Regions from separate parts of the Streptomyces sp. NPDC005774 genome, predicted to be linked through region 2. Evidence: predicted binding sites of a transcription regulator. Region 2 holds the regulator's gene; the other holds the start of a gene.

Region 1 (15,567 bases), on a different contig from region 2:
CCAGGAGCTGCTGGACCGTACTCGCCTGGGAGGCACCGCCGGCCGAGGCCGTGTGGATCACGGCCTCGCCCCGGCCGCTCGCGGGGATCTCGAAGGCGCCGGAGACCTCGCGGTCCTTGAGCAGGTCGAGCGCCTCGCCGGCGGTGGCGACCAGCCGCGGCTCGAGGGGGTCACCCGGCAGGGAGTCCAGCGCGGAGACGACCTTCTCCGCCATCTGCCCGGAGCCCACGACAGCCACCGGCATGCCCTTGGGGGCGGGCGCGTGCATGGTCCCGACGTAGGTCGCGTACATCATCGTCACCATCAGGAAGGGCATGGCGAAGAGGGCGACGTAGCGGCCGATCCGGGTCTTCCGGTCTTCCTCCTGGGGCGCGCCGGGCAGGCCCGGGGTGCCGGACGCGGCGGGAGAACCGGCCGGGCCGGGCGAGGGGCCGCCGGCCGGCGGGGCGGTGGTGGAGGGCTCCACGAAATCTGGCTCCTTGTCGAAGGCGAGGGCAAAGGCGAAGGCGAAGAGGGCGGGGCGTCGGAGGCCGGCCGTCCGGCCGAGGAAGGGGATGGTCCTGTCAGGGCCATCGGCCGCGGAAGCGGAGAACCGGGAAGTCCGGCGGTAAGTCACTCGACTTACAAACCCGTCACCAATGTAAGTTACATGACTTACATCCGTGTGCGTGGGTTACGTTGTCGATTCCGCCACGCACATCCGCCACGCACGGTCACGCAGGACAGGAGATGACGACTACCGATGGCCAAATCAGAGGTGGCGCGCACCGCGCTGCTCGATGCCGCCGAACGCCTCTTCGTCCAGTCGGGCATCTCCCACGTCTCGGACCGCAAGGTCGCCGAGACCGCGGGAAACACCAACCACTCGGCCGTGGGCTACTACTTCGGCGGCCGCGAGGGCCTGCTGCGCGCACTGCTCACACGCCACCTCTCGGTGCTGGAGGAACCCCGCCGGGCGATGTTCGAGCGCTCCGACTCGCTCCTGGACGACGTACGCAGCCTGGTGGTACCCGTGACGGACACCCTCGCCGAGCTGCCCCGGCCGACCTGGCGGGCACGGTTCGTCAGCCAGGCGATGCACCATCCCGTCACCACCGCGCTGCTCTACGGCATGGCGGCCCAGGCACCCACCGCCACACTGATCATCCGGTCGGTGGTCACCCGCCTCGACCACCTGCCCCGGGACATCGTCCGGGGCCGGGCCATGCTGATGACCCACATCGTCATGTCGGCGTGCGCGGACATGGAGGAACTCGCGGAACGCGACGGCAAACCGCCGCGCTGGCACGCGGCGGGCGACTTCCTCTCCGACTCCATCGCCGGACTGCTGACGGCCCCGGTCAGCCGGCGGCCGGCCGAGGACGGCGAGGGATTCCTGCCTTAGCCGTCGACGCTCCGTCCTTTGCAGCGCTCACGCTCCGCGGCAGGTCCCCCTCGGGAACACTCGGGCCGCCCCCGAAGAGGCGGCCCACGGTACGGGCCGAGTTCGACCTCTGACCCTCTCGGGGCGCGCAGCAGGAACAATGGCCGCATGGTCGACACCGGTGTTCTGCGTGAGCGTTTCGTCCGGGCTCTGGAGGGGGCCCGCGGTCCCGAGGGCGGGAGCGGGGCCGATCCCGCCCCCTACGCCGACAACCTGCTCGCCCGTTGGCAGGAGCCGCAGCGGCGCTATCACACCGTTGCTCACCTCGCCGCCGTGCTCGACCGGGTCGACGAGCTGGAGGGGTACGCGGACGACCCCGACGTCGTACGGCTCGCCGCCTGGTTCCACGACGCCGTGTATCTGCCCGACCGGTCCGAGAACGAGGAGCGGTCGGCGCGGCTGGCCGAGCGGGCGCTGGCCGAGGCCGGGGTGCCGGAGGCGAAGGCCGCCGAGGTGGCGCGGCTGGTGCGGCTCACCGTCACCCATGATCCGGCCGACGACGACCATGACGGCCAGGTGCTGTGCGACGCCGACCTCGCGATCCTCGCCTCGCCCCCGTCCGCGTACGCCGCCTACACCGCCGCCGTCCGCGAGGAGTACCACTTCGTACCCAACGATGCCTTCCGCGAGGGGCGGGCCGCCGTACTGCGCCAACTCCTCGGCCTGCCAGACCTGTTCCGCACACCGTACGGGCGGGAGCGCTGGGAGGCCACGGCCCGGTACAACCTCCGCGGCGAGCTGGAAATGCTGTCGACCCCGACGCCGCCGCCCTCGTAGCCTGCCCCTCATGCATGCCTTGGGAGCGGAACAGCCGGCGGAACGGGTGGAGGAGGTTGTCGCGGACTGCGTGACGGCCCTGCGGGCGGTCACCGACCGGAAGTGGGAAGGCGTGCGGGCCGGGCGGCTGGAGTGGGACTGCCGGGAGACCGCGGTGCACATCGCCTCCGATCTCCTCGCGTACGCCGGTCAGTTGGCCGGTCGGGCGCAGGACGCGTACATACCCTTCGAGATGACTCCGGACGACGGCACCGACAACGCCGCCCTCCTGACCGTGATCGAGACGACCGGTGCCCTCCTCGCCGCCACGATCCGCACCACCCCGCGCGCGGTCCGCGCCTTCCACCCGTATCCCTTCCGGCAAGCGAACCGCGAGGGCTTCGCCGCGATGGGGGTGGCCGAGGTGCTGCTGCACACCCACGACATCACCGAGGGCCTGGGCGTACGGCACGAACCGCCCGCCGAACTGGCCTCGTTCGTCCTCACCCGGATCTTCCCGCACGTCCGGCCGGGGCCCACCCCCTGGCAGACCCTGCTGTGGGCGACCGGGCGCGGCGAGCTGCCGGGGCGCGAGCCCGTCGGCCCGTGGCGCTGGAGCAGCAATCCGGTGCTCCGCAGCGAACGGCTCGGCCTGGAGGGCCTCACGCCGGCGAGCGCCGCCGACCTCGGCACGGGCGGTGACGGCGGCTTCGCGTGGGCCGGTTCCACTCCCGCCGACGGCACCCGGGTGGGCGCCGGGATGATGGTCAAGCAGTACGAGGAAGGGGTGTTCCGGCCGGAGTGGACCGCGTACGTCCTGGTCCGGCGGGAGGACGACCTCGCCGTGGGCGCGATGGGGTTCCACGCCGTCCCGGACGAGGACGGCCGGGTCGAGGTCGGCTACGACCTCGTCGAGGACGCCCGCGGCCACGGCTACGCCACGGAGGCGCTGCGCGCGCTGTCGGCGTGGGCGCTGGCCCAGGACGGCGTACGGATCGTCACCGCCGTCATCGACCACGACAACGTGGCCTCGCAGGGCGTCGTCACCCGCGCCGGATTCACCCGGGCCGGCGAGGACGAGGCGAAGGGCGAGTACCTCTACGAGCTCCGCCGCTGAACCGCGCCCCCGCGCACCGTACTCTTGCGTACCCGCAGGCCCGCTCCGTGCAGCAGCCGTACCACCTCGCGGCTGCTGACCTCCACCGCGCCGGCGAGCACGACGTCCGTGTACCGGTGCTGGGGGATGTCGTAGTGGTCGCGCTCGAAGGCGCGGCGGGGGACGCCGAGGGCGGCGGCGAAGGCGTGCAGTTCGTCGTAGGAGACGTCGCTGACCAGGTGGGACCAGAGGCGGCCGTGGCCCGGCCAGGTGGGCGGGTCGATGTACACGGTCATGCCGAGGCCGCACCGCCCGTCGCGCCGCCCGCCCCGCTGCCCGGGGCCCCGCTCAACGAACCCACCGCCGCGACCTGCACGCCCGCCTGGTGGCACACCCAGTGCGGGTCGGGACCCAACTCCGGTTCCACCTCCAGCGCGTGCGGGTCGTCGGAGCCGCACACCGGGCACAGCGGCCAGCGTCCGTACCGGTCCAGCAGGGCGTCCTGCACGTCCTGGGCGACCAGGCCGGCCACGAACTCGGCACCCTGAGGCCACTGTTCGACCCACCAGCGGCGCTGCGTCACGGACTCCTCGACGAGTGAGACGACCTCCGCCCCGGCGACCTCGTGCGCGACCAGGTCGGCGAGCACGAGTGCGCGTGCCGCGTGCAGGGCCTGCTCCAAAGGACTGACGGGGCCGACGGGGCTGTCGTCGGGGCCGTTGTCGGGGCCGTTGTCGAGGCCGTCGGGGTCACCGGGGTCGTCGTGGGGGTGCATGCCCCTATTGTGCGCACTCTTGACCACGCCACCGAAACGAAAATATCTTTCAACGGTGACCCAGGATGTGAAGGAAATTTTCGCGGACCGGCGCCGCACCAGCACCTCCGGCAATTCCGTTGCCGCCCCGCCCGCTCCCGCCGCCCTCGCGGCCAAGGTCCGTACGCTGGCGCCGTCGATGACCCGTTCCATGCAGCGGGTCGCCGAGGCCGTCGCGGGCGACCCGGCCGGCTGCGCGGCCCTCACGGTCACCGGCCTCGCCGGACTCACCGGCACCAGCGAGGCCACCGTCGTCCGCACGGCCCGCCTGCTCGGCTATCCCGGCTACCGCGACCTGCGCCTGGCCCTCGCCGGGCTCGCCGCCCAGCAGGAGTCGGGCCGGGCCCCCGCCATCACCACCGACATCGCGGTGGACGACCCCATCGCCGACGTCGTCGCGAAGCTCGCCCACGACGAGCAGCAGACCCTCGCCGACACGGCCGCCGGACTGGACACCGTCCAGCTCGGCGCGGCCGTCGCCGCCCTGGCCGGCGCCCGCCGGACGGACGTGTACGGCATCGGCGCCTCCGGCCTGGTCGCCCAGGACCTCACCCAGAAACTGCTGCGCATAGGGCTGATAGCCCACGCCCCCGGCGACCCGCACCTCGCCGTCACCAACGCGGTGCAGTTGCGCGCCGGTGACGTGGCCATCGCGATCACGCATTCCGGTTCGACCGGTGACGTCATCGAACCGCTCCGGGTCGCCTTCGAGCGCGGGGCGACGACCATCGCGGTCACCGGCCGGCCGGACGGGCCCGTCACCCAGTACGCCGACCACGTACTGACCACGTCCACGGCCCGCGAGAGCGAGCTGCGCCCGGCCGCGATGTCGTCCCGGACCAGTCAGCTCCTGGTGGTGGACTGCCTGTTCGTGGGGATCGCCCAGCGCACCTACGAGTCGGCCGCCCCTGCCCTGTCCGCGTCCTACGAGGCACTGGCCCACCGGCACCGGAGCGGTTCCCGCTAGCCGCGGCCCCGCCCCCACACACACCACCACAGTTCCAGCACCGGACAGACCGGAGAAATTCGTTCCATGACCCACACGTCCGAGTCCTCCGTGCCCGCCACGCCCAGGACGCCCGGCGCCCCCGAGACGCCCGGCGCGCCCGGCCCCCGTACCCTCCGCGCGGAGTTGGAGACCCTGACCACCGAGGCGTTCCGTCCGGAGCTGGCGGACGTCGACCGGCTGCCCACCCTCGGCATCGCCCGGCTGATGAACGGCGAGGACGCCACCGTCGCCGCCGCCGTGGCCGAGCGGCTGCCCGCGATCGCCACCGCGATCGACGCCATCGCCGACCGGATGGTCCGGGGCGGCCGACTGATCTACGCGGGCGCGGGCACCGCCGGCCGGCTGGGCGTCCTGGACGCCTCCGAGTGCCCGCCGACCTTCAACACCGACCCCGGCCAGGTCGTCGGCCTGATCGCGGGCGGCCCGGGTGCCCTGGTCACCTCGGTCGAGGGCGCCGAGGACTCCGCGGAGCTGGCCGCGGCCGACCTGGACGCGCTGGCGTTGACCGCCGACGACACGGTGGTCGGCGTCTCCGCCTCCGGGCGCACGCCGTACGCCGTCGGCGCCGTCACGCACGCCCGCGCGCGGAGCGCCCTGACGGTGGGCCTCGCCTGCAACGCGGGCAGCCCGCTCGCCGCCGCGGCCGAGCACGGCATCGAGGTGGTCGTCGGCCCGGAGCTGCTGACCGGCTCCACCCGCCTCAAGGCCGGCACCGCCCAGAAGCTCGTCCTCAACATGATCTCGACGATCACGATGATCCGGCTGGGCAAGACGTACGGGAACCTGATGGTCGACGTGCGCGCCTCCAACGAGAAGCTGCGCGCCCGCTCCCGCCGGATCGTCGCCCTCGCGACGGGGGCGGCCGACGCCGACATCGAGCGTGCCCTGGCCGCCACGGACGGCGAGGTGAAGAACGCCATCCTGGTCCTGCTGGCCGACGTGGACGGCCCGACCGCGGCCCGCCTCCTGAACGGGGCGGACGGCCACCTGCGCGCGGCACTGGCAAAGGCACCGGGCCCGGCACCGAGCCCGGCACCGGGCCCGCAGGACGCCACGGACTGACCTGGACCGACCCGGGCCCGAACCGGTCGCACCCGGGACTGGGATACTGGACCCGTCCACCCACTCCGGAGGCGACCATGAACCACGCGCAGCTCACCGCCCTGGGCCGCGCCCTGCGCGTCCTCGGTGAGCACGGTGAGGCCCTGTCCGGGGACGCCCCGGACGCCAAGTTGCACGAGGTCCGGGCGGACCTGAAGCGCGCGCTGGACCGGCTGGAGGAGAGCGTCAGCACGGCCGTGCCCAGCACGCGCTGCCCCGAGCACCCCACCGGCCCGGTCGACGAGAGCGCCCCCGACCTGTGCCTGCTGTGCGAGACCCGGCGGCGTACGGCCCGCCGCGCCGAGTTCAACGGGCCGGCGCACCGGCAAGCGCCCACCGGGCCCGTCCCGTCCCGGTACGGAATGCACAGCGACCGCCCCCAGCCCCAGCAGCGCTGGCTGCCGGAGCTGTGGAACGGTCGGGCGTGGCAGTTGTGCGGCACCCCGCGCCGCGACCGCCGCGAGGCCGAGCTGTTCATCGCGGCCGAGGTGCGCGGGCCCCGGTCCGCCATGGCGTACCGGCTGGTGCTCGAGTTCACCGACTACGAGGTACTGCGTGTGTGGGGTATCCCGGCACGGACCGGCAGCGAACCGACGGGGAATCTGTAACGCCGATTCCTCACGGCCTCGCGGCCTCACGGCCTCACGGCCCTGTGACTACGCCTTGGCGGCCGGAACCCCGGCGGACGCGGTCCCCGCCCCGGCCGAGCTCTCCGCGCTCTCCGCACGCGCCACGGTCGGGCCCTCCGGGCGCCTGCGCGGGATGAAGGCCGCCACGACGAACCCGACGAGCGCGGCACCCGAGCCGAGCGCCAGCACCGTGCGGAAGGCGTCCTCGGAGGGCACCGCGAACGCACCGAGCTGCGTGGTCATCTGGGCCAGGACGACACCGGCGACGGCGCTGGCGACGGACGTGCCCAGGGACCGCATCAGCGTGTTGAGGCTGTTCGCGGAGCCCGTCTCGGAGGCGGGCACGGCGCCCATGATGAGCGCGGGCATCGCCCCGTAGCAGAAGCCGATACCGGCGCCGATGACGCAGGACGCCAGCACGAAGTGCCAGACCTCGGCCATGAGGACGACGTTCAGCCCGTAGCCCGTGGCGACGATCAGGGCGCCGATCATCAGCGTCACCTTCGGCCCCTTGGCACGGGAGACGAGTGCGGAGACCGGGGCCAGCGCCATCATCACCAGGCCGGACGGGGCCATGACCAGGCCGGCCGTCAGCAGCGACTTGCCCAGGCCGTAGCCGGTCTGCTCCGGAAGCTGGAGCAGCTGCGGAATGACCAGGGACATGGAGAACATCGCGAAGCCGATCGCCACCGAGGCGGCGTTGGTCACCAGCACCTGGGGGCGGGCCGAGACCCGCAGGTCCACCAGCGGCTCGGTGACGCGCAGCTCGTAGAAGCCCCAGGCCACCAGGATGACGACGGCCGCCGCGAACAGGCCGAGCGTGGTGCCGCTCCCCCAGCCCCAGTCGGCACCCTTGGAGATCGCGAGCAGCAGGCACATCAGGCCGGCCGCCATCCCGATCGCGCCGGGCACGTCGAACCGGCCGCCGGTGCGTACCTTCGACTCCGGTACGAAGGCCGTCACCAGGGCGAGCGCGACGACGCCGAGGGCGGCCGAGACCCAGAACAGCGCGTGCCAGTCGAAGTTGTCGGCGATGAGCGCGGCGGCGGGCAGACCGAGGGCGCCGCCGACGCCGAGCGAGGCGCTGATCACCGCGGTCGCCGATCCCAACCGCTCGGCGGGGAGTTCGTCGCGCAGGATGCTGATGCCGAGTGGGATCACACCGGACGCGAGGCCCTGCAGAGCGCGGCCGACGATCATCGGGGTCAGGCTGTCGCTGAGTCCGGCGACCACGGAGCCGATGATCAGCATGCTCATACTGAGCAGGAGCATGCGCCGCTTGCCGTACATGTCGCCGAGGCGTCCCATGACCGGTGTCGCGACGGCCGCGGCGAGCAGCGTCGCGGTGATGGCCCAGGCGGTGTCCGACGCCGAGGCGTTCAGGTACGCCGGCAGCTGTCCCACGATCGGGATGACCAGCGTCTGCATCAGCGAGACGACGATGCCGCCGAAGGCCAGTACGGCCACCACGGCGTTGGGTTGGGGCGGCGCGGATTCCCCGGCCGCGGCGGGCCGGGTGGGTGCGTCGGACATCAGGGAGCTCTCCGTCGTGGCTCAGTTCTCATTGACTTGGGCAACTTTATAGAGGTTAATTGAGTTAAGCAAGTTAATGTGGCGGGGTCTTTTAGCCGGTCTTGTCACCATCGAGCGGACACCGGAGCGGACACCGGAGCAGGCCGGAGGCCGAAGCGGGGAGCCGCACCGGGGGCTCGCGCAGAGGGCAGAAACAGGCAGGAGCCCGGCGCGGGGGGGGGGGGGGGGCCCCCCCCCCCCCCCCCCCCCCCCCCCCCCGCCCCCCCCCCGCCCCCCCCCCCCCCCCCCCCCCCCCCCCCCCCCCCCCCCCCCCCACGTACGCGGGGGGGCCCCGGGGGGGGGGCGGGGGGCGGGGGGGGGGCCCCCCCGGGGGGGCCCCCCCGGGGGCCCCCCCCGGGGGGCCCCCGGGGGGGGGGGCCCGGGGCCCCCCCCGCGCCGGGCTCCCCCACCTCCGAGGATCCCCCACCTCCGGGGCTCAGTTCAGCTCAGCGTCTTGAGCGACGCCGCGTCGTACGACGCGAGCTCGTCGATGCGCCCGCCGAGGACCTTCGCCGCCCACTGCGGGTCCTGGAGCACCGAGCGCCCCACCGCGACGAGGTCGAACTCGTCGCGCTCCAGCCGGTCGAGGAGATTGTCGAGACTGCGGAGCTCCGCGCCCCGCCCCTGGAACGCCTCCTGGAACTCCCCGTTCAGGCCGACCGAACCGACGGTGATGGCAGGCCTGCCGGTCAGCTTCTTCGCCCAGCCGGCCAGGTTCATCTCCGAGCCCTCGAACTCCGGGAGCCAGTAGCGGCGGGTGGAGGCGTGGAAGGCGTCGACACCGGCGGTCACGAGCGGTGCGAGGATCGCCTCCAGCTCCCCGGGGGTCTCGGCGAGGCGGGCGTCGTAGGCGTCCTGCTTCCACTGCGAGAAGCGGAAGATGACGGGGAATGCGGGCGAGACCCGCTCGCGGACCGCCGCGACGATGTCCGCGGCGAACTTCGTCCGCGCCACCGGGTCGCCGCCGTAGGCGTCGGTACGGCGGTTGGTGCCCGCCCACAGGAACTGGTCGATGAGGTAGCCGTGGGCGCCGTGCAGTTCGACGCCGTCGAAGCCGATGCGCTCGGCGTCCGCGGCGGCCTGCGCGAACGCGCCGACCACGTCGTCGATGTCGGCCCGCGTCATCGCCTTGCCCGTACCCTCGGTGCCGTCCGTGCGTACGCCGGACGGGCCGATCGCCGGGGCATCCGGATACGGCGCCTTCCCCTGCTCTCGAACCATGCCGATGTGCCAGAGCTGCGGCACGATCGTGCCGCCCGCCGCGTGCACCGCGTCGGCGACCTGCGCCCAGCCGGCCAGCTGCTGCTCCCCGTGGAACCGCGGCACCCGGTCACTGAGACCGGCCGACTCGTGCCCCACGTACGTGCCCTCGGTGACGATCAGCCCCACACCGGCGGCGGCCCTCCGGGAGTAGTACGACACCACGTCCTCGCCGGGAACGCCGCCCGGGGAGAACATGCGGGTCATCGGTGCCATCGCGATGCGGTTCGGGACGGTCAGGCCGTTGATCACGGCCGGACGGGAGAGCATCGCGGCGACTCGGGCGGCGGTCTCCGTGGCAGTGACGGTCACGTGGGGGCTCCTCGCTGTGGATACCAGTCAGTACGTGCACGTGCATTAAATGCACACCCGCACCAACCGGCGACAACGGGGAGGCATTCCGCCCACCCCTCCCGACCGGGCGTGACCCCGGTCACACCCGCACACGGCCCGCCCGGTCGGCCGCCCACCCACTCGCCCTCCATCCGGTCGAACCCCGGAGCCCCCGAGGCTCAAGCCCCGACACCCGAGCCCTCTTTTCAAGGAATGGGTGGAGGGTCCCGACCCACCCTCCCACCCCGCATGTTGACTTGACGCAGTCGGTTTGCCACGCACAGTCACGAGGGTCTAGCGTGCCCGCATAACGAACAGCCCCCGCCCGGTGATGCCAACACCTGCGGGGGCTTGACCTACGAGATCGAAAGAGCGATCCCATGGCTGACGCCAACCTTAGTGCCGCCTTCCCGCCCGCGCACGTGTCTCCGCACCCGATGGCCGGTCCGGGGTACGGCAAACGCTCCGCTCCGGGCCAGTCCCCCCGCACGAACCACGACTTCGCGCACCTGCCGCCCCGCGAGGCGGCCATCGCCGCGTTCGTCGACCGCCTCCCCGACGGCGCCGACATCTCCGTGAAGACGCTGGCCAGGACGCTCCCGTACGGTCAGTGCGCTCTGCGGACCACCCTCAACAACCTCCATCGGGCGGGCCACTTGCGCCGCGGCCGGGAAACCGTGACGGCGACGGACACGGGCGGCGGCTCGCGCTGGATCACCCGTTCGTGGTTCTCCCGTACCGCGCGTGGCGACGACTGGTGGGCCGCGTTCACCCGTGGCGACGTACCGGAGGAAGCACCATCGGAGCAGGTTGAGCAGGCCCGCCCCACCCGTTCCCGCGCCCACGTCCTGCTCGCCGCCCTCGGCCGCGAGGTCCCCGCGCTGTCGCTCTCCCAGGCCGACTGCGCGCAGCTCGCCCCGCTGGTGGCGGAGTGGTTCGCACGCGGTGCCACCGACGAGGCCGTACGCACCGCCCTCACCGCCGGCCTGCCCGTACCGGTGCACCACCCGGCCGCCCTGCTCCGCCGCCGCCTGACCGACAAACTCCCGCCCGAACCGCCCTCCGCCCCGGCCCCGTGCCCGCCCCTGCGGCTCCTGGAATGCGCGAAGTGCCGTACGCCGGGACGTCCCGAGGCGCTGCCGGGCGGCGTCTGCGGCGCGTGTCGGGGTGAACGCGCCCCTGCCCGCTCCCACACGCCCCTGTCCGCCACCACGGTCCAGGCCCGCGCGGCCGGGATCCGCGCTGCGATGTCCCAGAAACGACGCGAAAGGACACCCGCATGACAGCTCCTACGGTCCGGCACCACCACCCCAGGGCACGATGGAGGAAAGGAGGCGACGCCATGACACCCGACACCGCTGACCGCCCGCAGATGTCCGTCGAGGACTTCGAGGAGCTCGTCCGCAGGGCTCCGAGGGAGATCCGCAACCGGCTGGAGTTCCTCGGCGGCCGGCTGTGCGTCCGGCACGGGCCGCTCGACGTCGACGAGTTCGAGGAGCTGGCCGAAACCGCTCCCGAAACGGTGCGGCTCGAGTACATCAACGGAAGGGTAGAGGTCAAGGCCATGCCGGACGGCAACCACCGGTCGATCTTCATGTGGCTGCTGCGCCAGTGCATGCAACAACGGCCCGACTTGGACCTCGTCCCCGAGTCCGGTCTCAGGGCCGAAACCTATCGCAAGGGCCGCGCCCGGACGGACGGCACTCTCGTTCCCGTGGACCACTTCAGGGGAGACGGCGAGTGGTCCGCTCCTGACGGCTCCCTCATGACGGTGGAAATCACCTCTCACGACCGCGACACCGACCGGCGTGACCGCGTCGACAAGCCCGTCGGCTACGCGGGAGCAGACATCCCCGTCTACCTCCTCATCGACCGCGACCACCACACTGTCGTCGTCCACAGCGAGCCGAAGGACGGCCGTTACCAGCAGTCCCGGTCCTACCCCTGGGGGGCGACCGTCGAGCTCCCGCCCCCGGTGAGCGTCACCCTCGACACCGAAAGGCTCAAGGACTACGCCGACTGAGCCTCGCCGGTCCGAGAACGCCCGAGGGCGGCACCCCCTGTCTGAACAGGAAGTGCCGCCCTCGGCACTGACGGACCGGGTCCGAACCTGAGGTGAGTCAGGCTCAGAAGTCCATGTCACCGCCCGGCATGCCGCCCGGAGCGGCCGCGCCGGCCTTCTCCGGCTTGTCGGCGATGACGGCCTCGGTGGTCAGGAACAGCGCGGCGATCGACGCGGCGTTCTGCAGCGCGGAACGCGTCACCTTGGCCGGGTCGATGATGCCTTCCTTGACCAGGTCGACGTACTCGCCGGTCGCGGCGTTCAGGCCGTGACCCGGGGTCAGGTTGCGCACCTTCTCCACCACGACACCGCCCTCGAGGCCGGCGTTCACGGCGATCTGCTTCAGCGGGGCCTCGAGCGCGATCTTCACGGCGTTGGCGCCGGTCGCCTCGTCACCCTCGAGCTCCAGCTTCTCGAACACCGAGGAGGCCTGGAGCAGGGCCACGCCGCCACCGGCGACGATGCCCTCCTCGACGGCCGCCTTCGCGTTGCGAACGGCGTCCTCGATGCGGTGCTTGCGCTCCTTGAGCTCGACCTCGGTGGCGGCACCGGCCTTGATGACCGCGACACCGCCGGCGAGCTTCGCCAGGCGCTCCTGCAGCTTCTCGCGGTCGTAGTCCGAGTCGCTGTTCTCGATCTCGGCGCGGATCTGGTTCACGCGGCCCTGGACCTGGTCGGCCGAGCCGGCACCGTCGACGATGGTGGTCTCGTCCTTGGTGATGACGACCTTGCGGGCACGGCCCAGAAGGTCGACCGTGGCGTTCTCCAGCTTGAGGCCGACCTCCTCGGAGATGACCTCGCCGCCCGTGAGGATGGAGATGTCGCCGAGCATGGCCTTGCGGCGGTCGCCGAAGCCCGGAGCCTTGACCGCGACGGACTTGAAGGTGCCGCGGATCTTGTTGACGACCAGGGTCGACAGAGCCTCGCCCTCGACGTCCTCGGCGATGATCAGCAGCGGCTTGCCCGACTGCATGACCTTCTCCAGGAGCGGCAGCAGGTCCTTGACGTTGCTGATCTTGGAGTTGGCGATCAGGATGTACGGGTCGTCGAGCGACGCCTCCATACGCTCCATGTCGGTGGCGAAGTACGCCGAGATGTAGCCCTTGTCGAAGCGCATACCCTCGGTGAGTTCCAGCTCCAGACCGAAGGTCTGGGACTCCTCGACGGTGATGACGCCTTCCTTGCCGACCTTGTCCATGGCCTCGGCGATGAGCTCGCCGATCTGGGTGTCGGCGGCGGAGATGGAGGCCGTGGAGGCGATCTGCTCCTTGGTCTCGACATCCTTCGCCTGCTCCAGCAGGGCACCGGAGACGGCCTCGACGGCCTTCTCGATACCGCGCTTGAGGGCCATCGGGTTGGCGCCGGCGGCTACGTTGCGCAGGCCCTCCTTGACCAGGGCCTGGGCGAGAACGGTCGCGGTGGTCGTACCGTCACCGGCGACGTCGTCCGTCTTCTTGGCGACTTCCTTGACCAGCTCGGCGCCGATCTTCTCGTACGGGTCCTCGAGCTCGATCTCCTTGGCGATGGACACACCATCGTTGGTGATCGTGGGGGCGCCCCACTTCTTCTCGAGGACGACGTTGCGGCCCTTGGGGCCGAGCGTCACCTTGACGGCGTCCGCGAGCTGGTTCATGCCGCGCTCGAGGCCGCGCCGTGCCTCCTCGTCGAACGCGATGATCTTGGCCATATGAAGTGGTCCCTCCAGGACTGGGGGTGATGACTCCAGGACCGCGCCCGCGCCCGCGACGGACGGCTCACAGACCCGGCGGTTCCTTGCTCCACCGGTCCTGCGGGCCTCACCGACCCGGTCCTTACGTTGTCACTCTCACCTTCAGAGTGCTAACGCAATGATTAGCACTCGACCCATGCGAGTGCAAGCGCCTTCGAGGATCGGCGGGTGACTCAGCCACCCGCGAACACCCCGGACAAGACGGACAACGCAACGAATCAGGGCACGGAGGCAGGGGCGGAGCAGAGGTGCAACAGGGGCGGAGCAGAGGCAGAGCAGGGACGGAGCAGGGACGGAGCAGAGGGGCGGGCGCGTCCCGACCCCCGGGCCGAGCGGCGGGACGGGCCCCGGACAAGGCGAAGGGCTCGCGCCCCCGGGGCGACCCCCGGAGACACGAGCCCTTCACTGGCAGGAAAATTCTTGTGGTTGCTGGTAGCGCGTTCAGGCGGTGACGCGAACCATGTCGGCCTGTGGGCCCTTCTGGCCCTGCGAGATCTCGAATTCGACCCGCTGGCCCTCTTCAAGGGTGCGGTAGCCGTCCATCTGGATCGCGCTGTAGTGGACGAAAACATCCGCACCACCGTCGACCGCGATGAAGCCGTATCCCTTCTCCGCGTTGAACCACTTGACGGTGCCCTGAGCCATGCCTAACTCCCCTATTACTGGCCCTTGCACAGATCCGCACTTCGCGGATCCGGGTCAGACCTCACTCCCCAAACGGTTGGGGGCGTGCGCCGGAACGCGTCGACCGCGGCTGAATGTATCTGCCCAACTGCCCTCTGCAACAGGTCAATCGGACGAGAAATCTCGACGTCGCCGGTCCGGAATGTGACGGTAGTTCGTCCGTTTTCAGGGCAAGTCAGGCCGGGCAAACGCCGCGAAAGCCGCAGAAGGGGCCCAGACTTTGGCTATATCCAGTCGGGCGGGCGGCAGGAATTAATGGTTCCCGATGGGGAAATCGGGGCCGTGTTCCCCGACTCTATCGTGTTCAATCCCACGGAATGGCCCCCTCCGCTTCTCTCGCGGAAGGGGCCATCCGATGAACGCTCAGTAATTCTGATTACCGATGGTAATGATCAGCCGCCGGCGACGGCCGGGATGATCGACACACCCACACCGTCCGGGGTCGCGGTCTGCAGGCCCTGCTCGAAGCGGACGTCGTCGTCGTTGACGTAGACGTTGACGAAGCGGCGCAGCTTGCCCTGGTCGTCGAGGACCCGGGCGGCGATCCCGGTGTGGTTCTTCTCCAGGTCGGCGATGACGTCGGCGAGAGTGGCGCCCTCGGCGCCGACCTCGGCCCTGCCACCGGTGTAGGTGCGCAGGATGGTGGGGATGCGAACGGTCACGCTCATGCGACTTGACCTCCAGTCACGATAAGATTACTTTGCGTGTCGGCCGCCGGGTCGGCGGTTTCGGCCTGTGGAGCAGATGCAGGACCTCGGCTCGGGTGCGTCCCGGGGGCCGTCGGCCGTGAAGCAGGAAACCCAGTGGGCGACCGCCGGCCTCCTCGGGGCTCCGAGGGGGAGGTCAAGCGAGGCCGGCCTCTCGGAACGACTCCAGGCTGGGACGGATGGTCGCGGTCAGGCCGGTGTCGGCCACCGCGTCCAGCGTCTTGAGGCCGTCGCCGGTGTTGAGCACGACGGTGGTCAGGGCCGGGTCCAGGTCACCGTTCTCGATCAGCTTCTTCGTGACGCCGACGGTCACGCCGCCCGCGGTCTCGGCGAAGATGCCCTCGGTCCGGGCGAGCAGCCTGATGGCCTCCACGACCTGCTCGTCCGTCACG
Region 2 (15,567 bases):
CCGGTCCAGGACGGGCCGGTATCGGTCGAGGACGGCGTCCCAGTCGACGCCGTTCATGTCGGGCCGCCAGTAGTTGTCCCGCATGATGCGGCCGGCCTCGTCGAACATCTGCCGCCACTCGGCGGCCGGGTCGATGAACTGGCGGACCCGGTCGAGGTCGACGGTGATGTTGCTGTCGCTGTCGTCGTCGCCCGACGCGCGCCGGTCGCTGGGGACGACCTTGAGCCGGCTGTCGGTCCACAGCAGCACCCGCTTGCCGTCACCGCTGACCTCGAAGTGGTCGGCGTCCGAGGCCAGATGCTCGAGGCGCTGCTGGGCGAGGTCGTACCGCTCCAGCTCGGTCTTCGGGTCGGGGTCGTCGGGGGTGGCCCGGGTGGCGCCGAGCACGCCGCGCACCGGGTGGCGCAGCCACAGCACCCCGTCCTTGGCGGCGCGCAGGTTGGAGTAGCGGGCGGCCTCGACCGGGAACGGCACGATCCGGTCGGCGAGCCCCTCCAGGTCGATCCGGGTGGTGGGGGTGCCCTCGCTGTCGGGGGTCTCGTCGCGGTCCGGCGTCTCGAAGGGGCGGCCGTGCCGCTGCGGGCCGAACGGCGACGGCGTCGTCGCGGCGAGGGTGATCAGGTGCGGCCGGGCGCCCTCGACGAAGGCGAGGTCGAAGACGTACTCGTCGTAGACCGGGTCGAAGGAGCGGGTCGACAGGAACGCGAGGTGTTTGCCGTCGAGGGTGAAGGCGGGCGCGTAGTCCTGGAAGCGCAGCGGGGTCGCCTCGGTGACCTGGAGGTCGGTGGTACTGGCGAGCCTCAGCTGGCTGAGCGGGCGGGGGCCGGGGTGGGACCAGGCGAGCCAGGCGGAGTCGGGCGAGAAGGTCAGCCCGGAGACGTCGCCGTCCTCGCTGCGGTCGACCTCGCGGACCTCGCCGGTCTCCCGCTCGACGAGCAGGACGCGGCCGTCGTGCGAGGCGACCGCGGCGCGGCTGCCGTCCGGCGCCATCGCGAGCCCCAGGACCCGGCCGAGCTGTCCGGCGGCGATCCGGCGCGGGGTCGCGCCGGGGGTGAGGCCGGTGGCCGGGGCGAACTCCAGGGCGTCGTCGCCGTCGGCGTCCGTCACCCACACCACCCACTCCTCGCCGTCCGCGCGGAAGGTGCGCGGGCGCCGGGCGCGGACGCCGGGGGTGGCGGCGAGGGCGCGGGCGGGCCCCGCCCGGTGGGTGACCCAGTGGACGGTGCCGCGCACGCAGACGGCGCTGCCGCGCGCGGTGTGGTCGGGGGAGGCGGAGCCGAACCAGCGGGCGGCGTTCACCGGGAACGGCTGGAGGTCGACGCGCTGGCCGCCGAGCCGGATGTCGAGCGGGCGGGGCTCGGCGCCGTCCAGATCGTCCAGTATCCACAGCTGCCCGGCACTGGAGTAGACGACGCGGGTGCCGTCGGTGGCGGCGTGCCGGGCGTAGAACCCTCCCCCACTCTCGGCTTCGCTCGAGCGGGAGGTGCCCCCGATCGGGGTGTGCCGGCGCAGGTCGGACCCGTCGGCGAGGGAGGAGTACAGCGCGCCGGTGCCCTCGTGGTCGGAGAGGAACGCGATCCTCCCCCACGTCCTCGGCTCCGCTCGAACAGGGGGGACCCCCATGCCCACCCAGATCGGGCACTCGATGTTCCCGTCGAGGTCGGCGTGCAGGCGGACGAACTCTCCGGAGGGCGCGGTGTCTTCGGGAGCTCCGGTGGTCTCGGTGGCCTCGGTGTTTCCCGCCTCCTGCTCGATCCACAGCTTGCCCGCCGTGCCGCCCCGGTAGCGCTTCCACGAGGCGGCCTCGCGGCCCATCGTCGCGGACAGCAGGACGGTGCGCGGCCCGTGGGCGATGTCGCCGACGGGGCCGTAGGGCAGCGTGGTGGCGGGTCCTCCGTCGAGGGGGATCGCACGGGCCCAGGTGCGGCGCAGGCTGGCCTGGCCGTGGGTGCTGAGCGCCAGGACCTTCCCGTCCGGGGTCCAGCCGCGCACCTGGGTCTTCATGCTCCCCCAGTGCGTCAGGCGCCTGCCTGGGCCGCCCTCGACCGGCGCGACGTGCACCTCGGGGGCGCCGTCACGGGTGGAGGTCCAGGCGACGGTGGTGCCGTCGGGCGAGATGCGGGGCGTCGTCACCGGCACGTTGTCGGCGCTGGCCCGCCAGGCACGGCCGCCGTCGAGCGGGGCGAGCCACACGTCGTCCTCGGCGGTGAAGGCGACCAACTCGCCGTGCAGATGCGGGAACCGGAAATAGGCGGCGGAGGCAATCGATACAGGCTGTGTCACCCGATCACCCTATGCAAGCACGGTCGGCGTGGACAGGGGCTTGAATCACTTGCCCTCGACAGGGCGGCAGGAGGGGTACTGGTCGCACCACACGGTCGTCGTGACGGTGACCGTGACGGTGGGCCGCGGGCCGCGGGCCGTGGGCTCGCCCACCGCCGGCGGGCTGGTGGCGTCGCAGTCGCCCAGGCCGTCGACCCGGAACACCTGCTTGCCGTCCACCTTCGCGGTGATGTCCCCGCGCACACAGGCACCGTTGACGGCGTGGGTGATCTTCCCGGTGACGGTGATCTCCTTGCCGCCCTCGGTCTCCCCGTCGCAGTCCACGGTGGCCACGGTCCTCTCGCTCGCGCTCGCGGACCGCGACGACGCGCTCGCGTCGTTCCCGTAGGAGGCGGTGCAGCTGAGCCAGCGCACGCCGTCCTTCTGGCGGTTGAGCTCCTTCGTGACCGTCTCGTCGGTCGTGAGCGCCACCGCGGCCGAGCCGACCGAGCCCGGCTCGCACGCCACCGCCCCGCCCACGGCAACCACGGCGAACCCCACGGCCAGCACCGGCCGCCGCCACCGTGCCCCTCGCCGGGCCCTTGGCCAAGGCCTCGGCCGGAGCCCGCGCCAACTCCCTGTCAGTGCCCTCTTGGACGCCATGAACGGCAGCCTGCCACCGTCCCGGGCGTGACGGTAGGGCGCATACGGCCACCGCGCACTACCGTGGGCGGATGCGCAGCGAACGCCGGCTCAGAAAACTCGTCGTGGACGGTCCCGTCGCTGGTGGAACAGCCGTCTGTCTGTGGTCGGTGCGCCATCGGCACAGTACCGAGGGGCCCTGTCAGGAGGTGCTCGCACTGCACCGGGACGGGAGGACGACGCGCCTCGTGTTCCGGGGCGGCGAGGGACGTTTCGTCCCCGACGGCTTCCTCCACTCGGGGTGCGTGGCCGTCAGGGGCCAGGGGGCGCTGAACCTGCACGAGCCCGGTGTCGTACGGGCCTTCATCGACGAGGCGGCCAGGCACGGGCTGCTCCCCGGGGCCGAATCCGGGCCCGGGTCCGCGGAGCTCGACGGCTGGGAGCTGTTCCCCGCCGTCGCTGCCGGCCGCACGGCGGACCGCTGACCGGGACCCGGCAGGGGCCCGGACCGTCACGACCAGCGGACCGTCACGACCAGCGGCCCGTGCGGGCCAGGAGTACGGCCGTCGCCGCGGTGCCGGCGGTGGAGGTGCGCAGGACGCTGCGGCCCAGACGGTAGGGCTTGGCGCCGGCCTGCGCGAAGAGCTCCAACTCCTCCGGCGAGACGCCGCCTTCGGGACCGACGACCAACACGATGGTGCCGGAGACGGGGAGTTCGGCCCTCGCGAGGGGTTCGGTGCCGCTCTCGTGGAGGACGGCGGCGAAGTCCGCTTCGGCGAGAAGTGACGCAACCTGTCGGGTCGTGGCCGCGTCCGCGACCTCCGGGAAGCGCGTACGGCGGGACTGCTTGCCGGCCTCGCGGGCCGTCGCCCGCCATTTGCCGAGGGACTTCAGCCCGCGCTCGCCCCGCCACTGGGTGACGCAGCGCGACGCCGACCACGGCACGACCGCGTCGACGCCGACCTCGGTCATCGTCTCCACGGCCAGCTCGCCCCGGTCCCCCTTGGGCAGGGCCTGGACAACCGTGAGCCGGGGCGACTCCACGGGTTCCTCGACGACGTCGCCGAGGCACACGATCAGCCGGTCCTTGCCTTCGGTGCCGGTCACCTCGCCCTCGGCCCGGCGGCCGGCGCCGTCGGTGAGGACGACGGTCTCCCCGGCCCGCAGCCGTTTCACGGAGACGGCGTGCCGTCCCTCGGGGCCGTCGAGCACATGCCGGCCGGAGCCGTCCGTGCCGAAGTCGTCCACGACGAAGACCGGGGCGGTCATCGGGCACCTCCCGCCGACAACGCGTTCCGGGTGGCGGTGAGTTCGGCGGCCAGCACCTCCACCAGCTGCCCGGCGGGCAGCTCGCGGGCCATCCGGTGGCCCTGTCCCGCCCACAGCGCCATGCCCTGCGGGTCCCCGGCGGCGGCCGCGGCCTTGCGCAGCGGGGCGGTCAGATGGTGGACGTCCGGGTAGGCGGCGGGCGCGTACGGGCCGTGCTCGCGCAGGAAGCGGTTGACCAGTGCGCGGGCCGGGCGTCCGGAGAAGGCGCGGGTCAGTTCGGTGCGGGCGTACAGGGGGTTGGTCAGCGCCTGCTTGTGCAGGGCGTGCGCGCCGGACTCGTGGGTGGCGAGGAACGCCGTGCCGAGCTGGGCCGCCGAGGCGCCGGCCGCGAGGACGGCGGCGATCTGGCTGCCGTGCATGATGGCTCCGGCCGCGACGACCGGGATGTCCACGGCCTCCCGCACCTGGCTGATCAGGGACAGCAGTCCGAAGCCGGCGCCGTCCGCCTCAGGGTCGTCCCGGTGGGTGCCCTGATGGCCGCCGGCCTCGATGCCCTGCGCGATCACCGCATCGGCGCCCGCCTCCTGAACGGCTCGCGCCTCGTCGGGGGTGGTGGCGGTGGCCAGCGTGAACGTGCCGGCGCGGCACAGGGCGTCCAGGACGTCACGGGAGGGCACGCCGAAGTGGAACGACACCACCGGCACCGGGTTGTCGAGCAGGACGGCGAGTTTGGCGTCGTAGCCGTCGTCGCGGCCGCAGTCGGGGTCACCGAGCTCGGTGGAGTACCAGGGGGCCTCACCGGCCAGCTGGTGGGCGTAGACGCCGACGGCGGCGGGGTCGGCCGTCTCGGGCTGCGGCATGAAGACGTTGACGCCGAAGGGGAACCCGGTCAGCCCGCGCAGCTGTTTGATCTCCTGGTACATCCCGTCCGCGGTCTTGTACCCGGCGGCCAGGAACCCGAGTCCGCCCGCCTCGGACACGGCCGCGGCGAGCTGCGGCACGGCGACTCCGCCCGCCATCGGGGCCTGCACCACGGGGCGCCGGAGGAGGTCGGTGAGGGCCAAGGACATGACGGCATGTTGCCACGTCCTTCGGACATCTCCGAATTGGATCAGGACGGATCAAAGATGGATCGGAGACGGATCAGGGAGCGGGTCGGGGGCGGGCCGGGGCGGGTCGAAGAAGGGCCGGAAACGGTCCGGCCGCGGATCCGAAGCCGACCCCGCCCTTGGCGCGGCACGCTTCCGGGAGGGCACCGCGGAGACCTCGTCCGGTCCCCGCGGAAAGCACCCGTCCGGTGTCCGCCCGCCCGTACCCCTCAGCGCGTGTCAGCGCCCGTTGAAGGCGTCCTTCAGGCGGGAGAACAAGCCCTGCTGGCCCGGCTGGAACTGGCCCAACGGTCGCTCCTCGCCACGGAGCTTGGCGAGTTCGCGCAGCAGACGCTCCTGTTCGACGTCGAGCTTGCCCGGGGTCTGCACCTCGACGTGCACGATGAGGTCGCCCCGGCCGCCGCCGCGCAGATGCGTGACGCCCCGGCCGTGCAGCGGGATCGACTGGCCGGACTGGGTGCCGGGCCGGATGTCGACCTCCTCCATGCCGTCCAGCGTCTCCAGCGGCACTTTGGTGCCGAGGGCGGCCGCTGTCATCGGGAGGGTGACCGTGCAGTGCAGGTCGTCGCCGCGCCGCTGGAACATGTGGTGCGGCAGCTCGTGGATCTCGACGTACAGGTCGCCGGCGGGGCCGCCGCCGGGGCCGACCTCGCCCTCGCCGGCCAACTGGATCCGGGTGCCGTTGTCCACACCGGCCGGGATCTTCACCGTCAGGGTGCGGCGGGAGCGGATCCGTCCGTCGCCCGCGCACTCCGGGCACGGGTTCGGGACGACGGTGCCGAAGCCCTGGCACTGCGGGCAGGGGCGCGAGGTCATGACCTGGCCCAGGAAGGACCGCGTGACCTGCGAGACCTCGCCCCGGCCACGGCACATGTCACAGGTCTGCGCGGTGGTGCCGGGTGCGGCACCCTCACCGCTGCAGGTGGTGCAGACGACCGCCGTGTCGACCTGGATGTCCTTGGTCGTACCGAACGCGGCCTCGTCCAGCTCGACTTCGAGGCGGATCATCGCGTCCTGGCCGCGGCGGGTGCGCGAGCGCGGACCGCGCTGCGACGCCGTGCCGAAGAACGCGTCCATGATGTCGGAGAAGTTCCCGAAGCCGCCCGCGCCGAAGCCGCCCGCGCCACCGCCGCCGGCCTGCTGGAGCGGGTCGCCGCCGAGGTCGTATACCTGCTTCTTCTGCGGGTCCGACAACACCTCGTAGGCGGCGTTGATCTCCTTGAACCGCTCCTGCGTCTTCGGATCCGGGTTGACGTCCGGATGCAGCTCGCGGGCGAGTCGCCGGAAGGCCTTCTTGATCTCTTCCTGCGACGCGTCCCGGCGTACGCCGAGCACGGCGTAATAGTCGGTGGCCACTTACGACTCCGCCAGGATCTGTCCGACGTACCGTGCCACTGCGCGTACCGCTCCCATCGTTCCCGGGTAATCCATGCGTGTCGGTCCGACCACGCCGAGCTTGGCAACAGCCTCGCCGCCCGAACCGTAGCCCACCGACACGACGGACGTGGAGTTGAGTCCCTCGTGGGCGTTCTCATGACCGATACGGACGGTCACGCCCGGATCCTCCGCCTCGCCGAGCAGCTTGAGGAGCACGACCTGCTCCTCGAGCGCCTCCAGAACAGGCCGGATCACCAAGGGGAAGTCATGTCCGAAGCGGGTCAGATTGGCGGTGCCGCCGATCATCAACCGCTCCTCGTTCTCCTCGACCAGTGTCTCCAGGAGAGTGGAGAGCACGGTCGAGACCGTACCGCGTTCCTCGGGGTCGAATCCCTCGGGGAGGTCCTCGACGAGGGATGGTACGTCGGTGAAACGGCGGCCCGCGACACGGCTGTTGAGCCGCGCCCGCAGATCCGCCAGGGTCGCCTCGCCGACCGGCGCCGGGCAGTCGACCATGCGCTGCTCGACCCGCCCGGTGTCCGTGATCAGCACCAGCATGGCGCGCGCGGGCGCCATCGGGAGCAGCTCCACGTGCCGCACGGTCGAACGGGTCAGCGACGGGTACTGCACGACGGCGACCTGCCGGGTGAGCTGCGCGAGCAGCCGCACCGTGCGGGCGACGACGTCGTCCAGGTCGACGGAGCCCTCGAGGAAGTTCTGGATGGCGCGCCGCTCGGGCGCGGTCATCGGCTTGACGCCGGCGAGCTTGTCCACGAAGAGCCGGTAGCCCTTGTCGGTGGGGATGCGCCCGGCGCTGGTGTGCGGCTGGGCGATGAAGCCCTCGTCCTCCAGGGCCGCCATGTCGTTGCGCACGGTGGCCGGGGAGACGCCGAGGTTGTGCCGCTCGGTGAGGGCCTTGGAGCCGACGGGCTCCTCGGTACCGACATAGTCCTGGACGATGGCGCGCAGCACCTGGAGCCTGCGTTCACTGAGCATCACGCATACCTCCTCAAACCGTCCGCCCGGTACCTTCCCTGGCACTCTTCGCACGCGAGTGCCAGTCTCCCCGCTCAGTGTACGGCCGGGGGGTACTCCCCGGGCAAGGCCGGTCCCGCACCGTCGCGCGACGAAAGCCGTAGGCCGTTAGCGTCGCGGTATGACGGTGGCTTGGGAAGAGTCGGGATGGGAACGGCTGGCGCCGGGAGTGGGGCGGTGCCGGCTTCCGGTGTGGGACTGCACGGCGGGGCTCGTGGTAGGTACCGGCGCGGTGCTGCTCGTGGACGCCGGTTCGTCCCTGCGTGAGGGCGCGCGGTTGCGGGCCGAGGCGCAGGCGCTCGCCGGGCGGCGTGTGACGCATCTCGCGCTCACCCATCCCCACTTCGACCATGTGCTGGGGGCGGCGGTGTTCGCGGGTGCGGAGGTGTTCGGCGCGGTGGGCCTGGACACGGTGCTGGCGCGGGGGCGCGAGGAACTGCGCGCGGACGCGGAGCGCCACGGTCTGGACGCGCGGGCGGCCCGGGAGGCGGTGGACGCGCTGGTCCGCCCCCGGCACACGGTGTCCGGCGAGTGGACGCTCGATCTGGGCGGCGGACGGCGGGCGCTCCTCGCGAACGTGGGCCCGGGGCACACGGCGCACGATCTCGCGGTGCTGGTACCCGGCGACCCGGAGGTGGTGTTCTGCGGCGATCTGGTGGAGGAGTCCGGCGAGCCGCAGGCCGGTCCCGACGCCGTGCCGTCGCAGTGGCCGGGTGCCCTGGACCGGCTGCTGGCCCTGGGCGGCGAGGACGCGGTGTACGTTCCCGGCCACGGCGCGGCGGTGGACGCGGCGTTCGTACGGGCCCAGCGCGACGCCCTCGCGGCTCGTGGCGGCGTGTCGGGCTGAGTCTTCGGCCGAACGGGGACCTGCTTCTCCTATGGTCATCAGAATGCGCCAGTATTCTCCTGACCTGACCCCTGGGTGGAAGAAGTCCCGGCCCGTCCCCGAGGTGCCGGCCGAGCCCGGTCTGGTCGTGGAGGAGCCCGGCAGCGGATTCTGCGGTGCGGTGATCCGCTGCGAGGCGGGCACGGTGACCCTGGAGGACCGCTTCGGCAAGCACCGCGTGTTCCCGCTGGAGCCGCGCGGCTTCCTGCTGGAGGGGCGCGTGGTGACACTGGTGCGGCCCGCCTCCGGCCCGCCCCGGCCGACCCGTACGGCGTCCGGTTCGGTGGCCGTCCCGGGCGCACGCGCGCGCGTGGCGCGTGCCGGACGCATCTACGTCGAGGGCCGGCACGACGCCGAACTGGTCGAGAAGGTGTGGGGCGACGACCTGCGCATCGAGGGCGTGGTCGTGGAGTACCTGGAGGGCGTCGACGACCTCCCGGCGATCGTCGAGGAGTTCGGTCCGGGCCCGGACGCACGGCTGGGGGTCCTGGTGGACCACTTGGTGCCGGGTTCGAAGGAGTCGCGGATCGCCGAGGCGGTCACCAGTGAGCACGCCCTGGTCGTCGGCCACCCCTACATCGACGTCTGGGAGGGGGTGAAGCCGTCGTCCCTGGGCATCGAGGCGTGGCCACGCGTCCCGCGCGGCCAGGACTGGAAGACGGGGGTGTGCCGGGCCCTGGGGTGGCCGGAGAACACGGGGGCCGCCTGGCAGCACATTCTGGGGCGGGTGCGGTCCTACAAGGATCTGAAGCCGGCGCTCCTGGGCAGGGTCGAGGAGTTGATCGACTTCGTCACGGAAAGCGGTGGGGCCTGACGCCCGGGAAGGTGCCGAATTCACTGGTGTCCAGGCCGACGCCCAGCATGTCGAGCGGCAGTCGATCACCGAAGTCCAGCTTCATCTGTGCCTTGTAGTCGGCTGCGTCCCCCTCTCCGACGGGCATCGTGAGCAGGACGCAGTGCTCCATGATCGGGTCGATGATGAGGTACGCGGGAACTTTGCCGGCGGCGTAGATCGACCGCTTGACGAGGTAATCCCGCACCACACTGGTCTTGGAGACGACCTCCACCACCAGCGTGATCAGCTCGGACGGCAGCAGACGCCCCGCCTCGGGCGTGGCATCACGCTTGAGAACCACCAGATCCGGTACGGGCTCGCTGGCCTCGTCGACGATGTCGACGTCCTGGGTTTGAAGGCGGGCCCACTGCTTGCGCGGGATCTGGTCCAGGACATCTTCCACGATCATGTTGTGCACAAGATCGGGACCGGCCATCATCACGATTTCCCCCCGGAGAAGCTCGGCCCTGACCCCCTCAGGAGGCTCGAACTCCTCGAAGAACCTGGTCATCCCACGCTCGTCCACAGCGGTCATCTCCGTGGCCCTCCACATCCGCCGCGTCCTTTTAGCGGCAGCCTACGAACCAGGTTAGGGACCGAACCCGCGTTCCGTGGTGATTCACTCCGCCGAGTGATCAATCCACCAGGTCCCGGACCACCCCATCCGCCAGCAACCGCCCCCGCAGCGTCAGCGCGGCTCGCCCCTCGTCGTACGGGCCCTGCTGGAGCAGACCGTCGGTGAGGGCCCTGTCGGCGGCCCGAAGCCCCTCCGCGCGGAGGAGGGACAGCGGGACGCCCTCCTTGAGGCGCAGTTCCAGCAGGATGCGCTCCACCCGGCGGTCCTCCTCGGAGAGGATCTCGCGCCCGGCACCCGGTGAGCGGCCCTCGGCCAGGGCGGCCGCGTACGCGCCGGGGTGCTTCACGTTCCACCAGCGCACCCCGCCCACGTGCGAGTGCGCCCCGGGGCCTGCGCCCCACCAGTCGGCGCCGCGCCAGTACAGCTCGTTGTGCAGGCAGCGGCCCGCGTCCGAGGTGGCCCAGTTCGACACCTCGTACCAGTCGAATCCGGCCGCCGACAGGGTCTCCTCGGCGATCAGGTACCGGTCGGCGTGGACGTCGTCGTCGGTCATCGGGACCTCGCCGCGCCGGATGCGGCGGGCGAGCTGGGTGCCCTCCTCGACGATCAGGGCGTAGGCCGAGATGTGGTCGGGGCCCGCGCCGAGGGCCGCGTCCAGCGAGGCCCGCCAGTCGTCGTCGGACTCGCCGGGGGTGCCGTAGATCAGGTCGAGGTTGACGTGCTCGAAGCCCGCCGCGCGCGCCTCGGCGACACACGCTTCCGGGCGGCCGGGGGTGTGCGTGCGGTCGAGAATCTTCAGTACGTGCTGCCGGGCGCTCTGCATGCCGAAGGAGATCCGGTTGAAGCCGCCCTCGCGCAGGGTGGCCAGATAGGCGGGGTCGACCGACTCCGGGTTCGCCTCCGTGGTGACCTCGGCGTCCGCCGCGAGCCCGAACTCGTCGCGGATCGCGGCCAGCATCCGTACGAGGTCGTCGGCGGCCAGCAGGGTGGGCGTGCCGCCCCCGACGAAGACCGTGCGGACCTCGCGCGGGTCGTCGCCGAGCACCTTGCGGGCCAGGCGGACCTCGTCGGTCAGCGTGTCGGCGTAGTTGTCGCGGGACGCCAGGACTCCCCCGCTGCCGCGCAGCTCGGTGGCGGTGTAGGTGTTGAAGTCGCAGTAGCCGCAGCGGGTCGCGCAGTACGGCACGTGCAGGTAGAACCCGAGGGGGCGGTCGGCGGCCCCGGCGAGCGCGAACGCGGGGAGCGCGCCGTCGGCGGGGACGGGCTCGCCGTCGGGGAGTGCGGAAGGCATGTGCTCCATTGTCCCGCACCGGCCCTGGTCCTTTCCCGCGCCTCCTTTCCGCGTCTCCTTTCCGCGTCGCGGATGTCAGTCCGCCTGGAGCACGAGCAGGGCGAGATCGTCGGCCGGCGGCCGCGCGCCGAACTCGTGGACGAGCCGGTGGATGCGTTCCGCTGTCAGCTCGGCGTCCAGTCCCACGCACCCGGCCAGCGCCGTGGCGAGCCCGTCCCCGTCGTCGAACTGGCGGGAGCCGGAGCGCCGCTCGGTGACGCCGTCGGTCACGCAGAGCAGTGTGTCGCCGGAGCGCACCTCGAAGGTCTCACTGGTGTAGGTGGAGTCCTCGACGACCCCGAGCAGTGTCTGCGGCTGGGCGACGGTACGGACCGTCCCGTCGGGCGAGAGCAGCAGCGGCAGGGGGTGCCCGGCGGAGCCGAGGGTGACACGGGCACGGACACGGCCTCCGCCGGCATCGGCACCGTCGCCGTCTTCGTTGCCGTCTTCGCCTTCGCCTTCGACGAGGGTGAGCTCGCCGTAGAGGAGGGACAGGAAGCGGGTCTGGGGTCCGTCCCCGGGTGCGGTCGGACGGGCGCCGGCGGCGACGAGAGCACGGGCGGCGGCGTCGGCGGCTTCCGTGGCGTCGTCCAGGAGCAGCTGGTTGACGCGGTCGAGGACGTCGGCGACGCGGTAGCCCTCGCGGGCGAGCAGCCGCAGCCAGGGGCGGGCCAGCCCGATGACGACGGCGGCCTCGGGGCCCTTGCCCTGGACGTCGCCGATGGCGAAGCACCAGCGGCCCTCACCGGCCTGGAACAGGTCGTAGAAGTCGCCGCTCGGTCCCCCCTTGTCGAGGGGCTCGTGGACGAACGCGGAGCGCAGGCCGGGGATCTCGGCGACGGCGCCGGGCAGCAGCCCACGCTGGAGCACGGCGGAGATGGTGGCCTGCCGCGCGTACTGCCGGGCGGCGCCGATGGCGAGCGCCACGCGCCGCCCGAGATCCTCCACCAGCCCGGTGACCTCGTCCGGGAACCGCCCGATCCCGGCCCGCCCGATCACCAGCGTCCCCAGCGGCCGCCCGCCGGCGACGAGGCGGTAGGCGAGGGCGGTGCCGGGGGTGGCCACGGAGACGCCGTAGTCGTACGGCGGGATGTCGTACGGCACCTCCGGCATGCTGAAAGGGACCTCCGGCAGGTCGAACGGCGCCTCCGGCAGGCCGAAGTCCTCCGGCAGGCGGCCGAGTCCGGCCTGCGGCGGGTCGAGCGCCTTCTCGGGCCAGGGGTAGCCGAGCGGGCCGGGGCACAACGGATCGGAGAGAGGCGGCGGATTCTGCTCGAGCGCCCTGCTCAGTTCCTCGACGCGGCTCTCGTCCGCGTGCCAGACCCGGGCGAGGCGTGGCCCGCCGGCCCGTGCCCCGTCGCTCCAGTCGCCATGGCCGGTGGTCTCGTCCTCCAGCCACACCGCGCACCAGTCGGCCAGCCGCGGCACGATCAACTGGCCGGTGAGCGCGGCGACGAGATCCTCGTCGAGCTGCCCGGCGAGCAGGTCGGACGCCTCGGCCAGGAACGACAGCGCCCCGCGCCCCAGCCAGGCCCCGTCCCGCCGGTACGGCCGGGACGCACGCCACGCCTCCCCATCGGCCCCGCCCCGCGCAACGGGGACCCCGGCCCCGCGCGGTAGCTCCGGCTCCGGCTCCCCCTCGTACGCGTACGCGTACGCCTCGATCCAGTCGTCCGTACCTGCCGAGTCGTCGATGCCGTCCGAGCCGCCCACGTCGTCCGTGCCGTCCACCGCGAGGCCCTGGGCCGGGATACGGGCCCAGACCGACTTCGTGTGCGTGCCGGGCCGGTAGGTGATCCCCCAGGCCTCGGAGAGCGCGGCCACGAGCCGCAGACCGCGCCCGTGGTCGGGGCTCTCGGTGTCCTCGCCGGACGGCGCGTCCGGCTCGCTGTCGCGTGGGGAGCGGGAGGGGTGGCGGTCGGCGACCTCGATGAGGAGCGCGCCGGTCTCCGCCTCGAGCCGGCAGCTCAGCCGTACCTCGGTCCCGGCGTGCACGACGGCGTTGGTGACCAGTTCGCTGGCGATGAGCGTGGCGTCGTCGCCGGCCCGGGTGGTGAGGTGCTCGGCACCGGGCAGTGCGCGTTCCGTCCACTCGGCGAGCGCCGCCCGCACCAGGGCCCGCGCGGACCCCGGGGCGAGGGGGCCGCCGGTCAGGGTCGCGTCCGCCCGCGCACACGCCCGAGCGGACGCCTCGGAGGAGGCACGCGAGGTCTCCCGTTGCGTCGGAATGGCCCCCATGGGCAGCTCCCGGACTGTTCGTACGAATACACCTCGATCAATACCGTCAGGGTGACAGACCGACCCTACCCATACGCAACGAGTTACCGAAGTGGACCACCGGGAGCGGGAACAGCGCCCCACACCCGGTCAAGAATTGGCCGAAAATCGATCATTTTCGAGCAATCGCGGAGGAGTGCTCACATGCGCTGGACGTAGGGGGCCCGCCACGCGGGCGAAGGGTCCGCGCCGAGCTCCGCCCAGTATTCGCGGCCGCCGATGATCAGGTCGTTGCGAACGGTCCAGAAGGACGCCACCCGGTGAACGCCCATCGTGGCATGCGGGACCTCGACCTCGGAGACCACTTCGTCCCCGGACGACACGATGCGGAGCACGTCGATCGACCATCCCTCCGGGTACTCCGCGTTGACGCGCACATAGTTGTCCCGGCCGAGGATGCGTTCACCGCTGACCGGCCACTCCACGACGACATCGGCCGCCATCAGCTTGCCGACGCCTGTCCAGTCCCGGTCCTGCATGCGGTCCCAGAGCATCCGGACAATGGTTGCGGATTCCATGACCGCATCCTGCACCGCACCACTGACGGAAGGGGCGGGTTCCCGCCCGGCCGGGCGCGGCGCGGACGTGCGCACCACGCGCCTCATGTGTCCGCGCCTCGACGGCCGGCAGGACTTCGGCGACGCGCAAGGGCAGCACTCCGTTCTCGGCCCGACGGCGAAGAGCGCCCAGTGTGTCGGTATCGGTCCGGGAATCAACTCCCTTGCACGAGCGGCCGTCTCCGAGCCACACTCGACCACGTGGCCGGCTCCGGATCCGCGCACCGGGTCGGGGCCACGTGCGGAGGCGTCAGCGACGAGATCCAGCCCGTCCGCCACGGCCGGCTCGACCACGTATCCGCCGACGGCGCCGACCGCGCCGGTCACCGGTCGATTCCGTACCGGGCCTCAGCGGGCCTCAGCGGAAGGGGCGGGGCCACGCCCCGGTAATTCGATGGCGCGCGCGAGACAGCGCACCCACCCTGTTCCCGTGACAGAACCCACCTACCGGATCCGCGCCCTGCACACGGACTCCACGGTCACCGTCTACCAGGCGTACCCGCCGGAGATCGGCCTGCCGGCGGCCGGGGAAGGCCGTTTCCCCCCGGTGTGGCAACGCGACCGGATGACATGGATCAAGCCCTCGTTCCTGTGGATGATGTACCGCTGCGGATGGGGCGCCAAGGAGGGCCAAGAGACCGTCCTCGCCGTCGAGATCACCCGTGAAGGCTTCGAGTGGGCCCTGGCACACGCCTGCCTGTCCCACTACGAGCACGGGCTCCACGCCGACCGCGCCACATGGAGGCGCCAGTTGAAACGGGCTCCGAGCCGAGTGCAATGGGACCCCGAACGCGACCTGCTCCTCCGGCCGCTCCCCCACCGGTCGCTCCAACTCGGCCTCGCCGGCGAAGCCGTACGTCTCTACGCCGACGAGTGGATCGTCCGCATCACCGACGTCACGCCACTCGCCCACACGATCCACGAGCATGTACGGGACGGAGACCTGGATGCCGCACAGCGGCTCCTGCCCCACGAGCACCCCTACCCCACGCAGGACGGAAGCCTGGCTCACCTGCACCGATGAGCCGGCCTGTGAGGACAAGTACCGGTCCGAGACGACTTTCCGGACCAAGGGCCCCTCATTTCCCGGGACAGGCAGGTGGACGATCAGGGGTGCACCTGCTGCAGCGGAGGGCCGGGGAGTTCGGCCCAGACGGTCTTGCCCGAGGGAGGCCGGGGTGCAACGCCCCAACCGGAGGCGAGCGCACTCACGAGAAGCAGTCCGCGCCCCTGCTCGCCGAGCGAGCGGGGCTCCGCGACCGGGGCGGGCAGCCGCTCTCCCCGGCAGTCGGCGACCTCGATCCGGAGGATGCCGGAACGCCCCTCCGGACAACCGATGAGGGTCATCGTGAGCAGGAAGTTCCGTCCGGGCAGGTGACCGTGCGTGGCCGCGTTCGCGGCGAGTTCACCC

The links. The regulator HrcA, encoded in region 2, represses chaperone genes, less so after heat shock. The targets are predictions, from matches to a motif close to TTNGCACTCNGNNNNNCNGAGTGCNAA.
Positions count from the first base shown of each region.
Region 1: a site for HrcA is predicted at 13,907-13,933, ahead of groL (chaperonin GroEL). Genes of this name have one in related genera too.

Region 1 covers NZ_JBIAIV010000010.1:86,323-101,889, reverse strand. The annotation lists gene ACFYQA_RS12425 (ABC transporter permease) at 1-466, opposite strand, end outside; gene ACFYQA_RS12420 (TetR/AcrR family transcriptional regulator) at 743-1,384, shown strand; gene ACFYQA_RS12415 (hypothetical protein) at 1,532-2,200, shown strand; gene ACFYQA_RS12410 (GNAT family N-acetyltransferase) at 2,211-3,296, shown strand; gene ACFYQA_RS12405 (DUF4031 domain-containing protein) at 3,278-3,571, opposite strand; gene ACFYQA_RS12400 (hypothetical protein) at 3,568-4,050, opposite strand; gene ACFYQA_RS12395 (MurR/RpiR family transcriptional regulator) at 4,106-5,056, shown strand; gene murQ (N-acetylmuramic acid 6-phosphate etherase) at 5,123-6,160, shown strand; gene ACFYQA_RS12385 (hypothetical protein) at 6,238-6,807, shown strand; gene ACFYQA_RS12380 (MFS transporter) at 6,856-8,361, opposite strand; gene ACFYQA_RS12375 (NADH:flavin oxidoreductase) at 8,842-9,972, opposite strand; gene ACFYQA_RS12370 (hypothetical protein) at 10,374-11,276, shown strand; gene ACFYQA_RS12365 (Uma2 family endonuclease) at 11,336-12,016, shown strand; gene groL (chaperonin GroEL) at 12,120-13,742, opposite strand; gene ACFYQA_RS12355 (cold-shock protein) at 14,226-14,429, opposite strand; gene ACFYQA_RS12350 (MoaD/ThiS family protein) at 14,861-15,136, opposite strand; gene thrC (threonine synthase) at 15,312-15,567, opposite strand, start outside.
Region 2 covers NZ_JBIAIV010000018.1:3,825-19,391, reverse strand. The annotation lists gene ACFYQA_RS18335 (S41 family peptidase) at 1-2,283, opposite strand, end outside; gene ACFYQA_RS18330 (hypothetical protein) at 2,329-2,832, opposite strand; gene ACFYQA_RS18325 (hypothetical protein) at 2,997-3,389, shown strand; gene ACFYQA_RS18320 (16S rRNA (uracil(1498)-N(3))-methyltransferase) at 3,433-4,173, opposite strand; gene ACFYQA_RS18315 (nitronate monooxygenase) at 4,170-5,243, opposite strand; gene dnaJ (molecular chaperone DnaJ) at 5,502-6,638, opposite strand; gene hrcA (heat-inducible transcriptional repressor HrcA) at 6,639-7,655, opposite strand; gene ACFYQA_RS18300 (MBL fold metallo-hydrolase) at 7,816-8,541, shown strand; gene ACFYQA_RS18295 (DUF3097 domain-containing protein) at 8,585-9,394, shown strand; gene ACFYQA_RS18290 (Uma2 family endonuclease) at 9,372-9,950, opposite strand; gene hemW (radical SAM family heme chaperone HemW) at 10,051-11,283, opposite strand; gene ACFYQA_RS18280 (SpoIIE family protein phosphatase) at 11,359-13,560, opposite strand; gene ACFYQA_RS18275 (nuclear transport factor 2 family protein) at 13,740-14,117, opposite strand; gene ACFYQA_RS18270 (DUF4291 domain-containing protein) at 14,551-15,180, shown strand; gene ACFYQA_RS18265 (ATP-binding protein) at 15,264-15,567, opposite strand, start outside.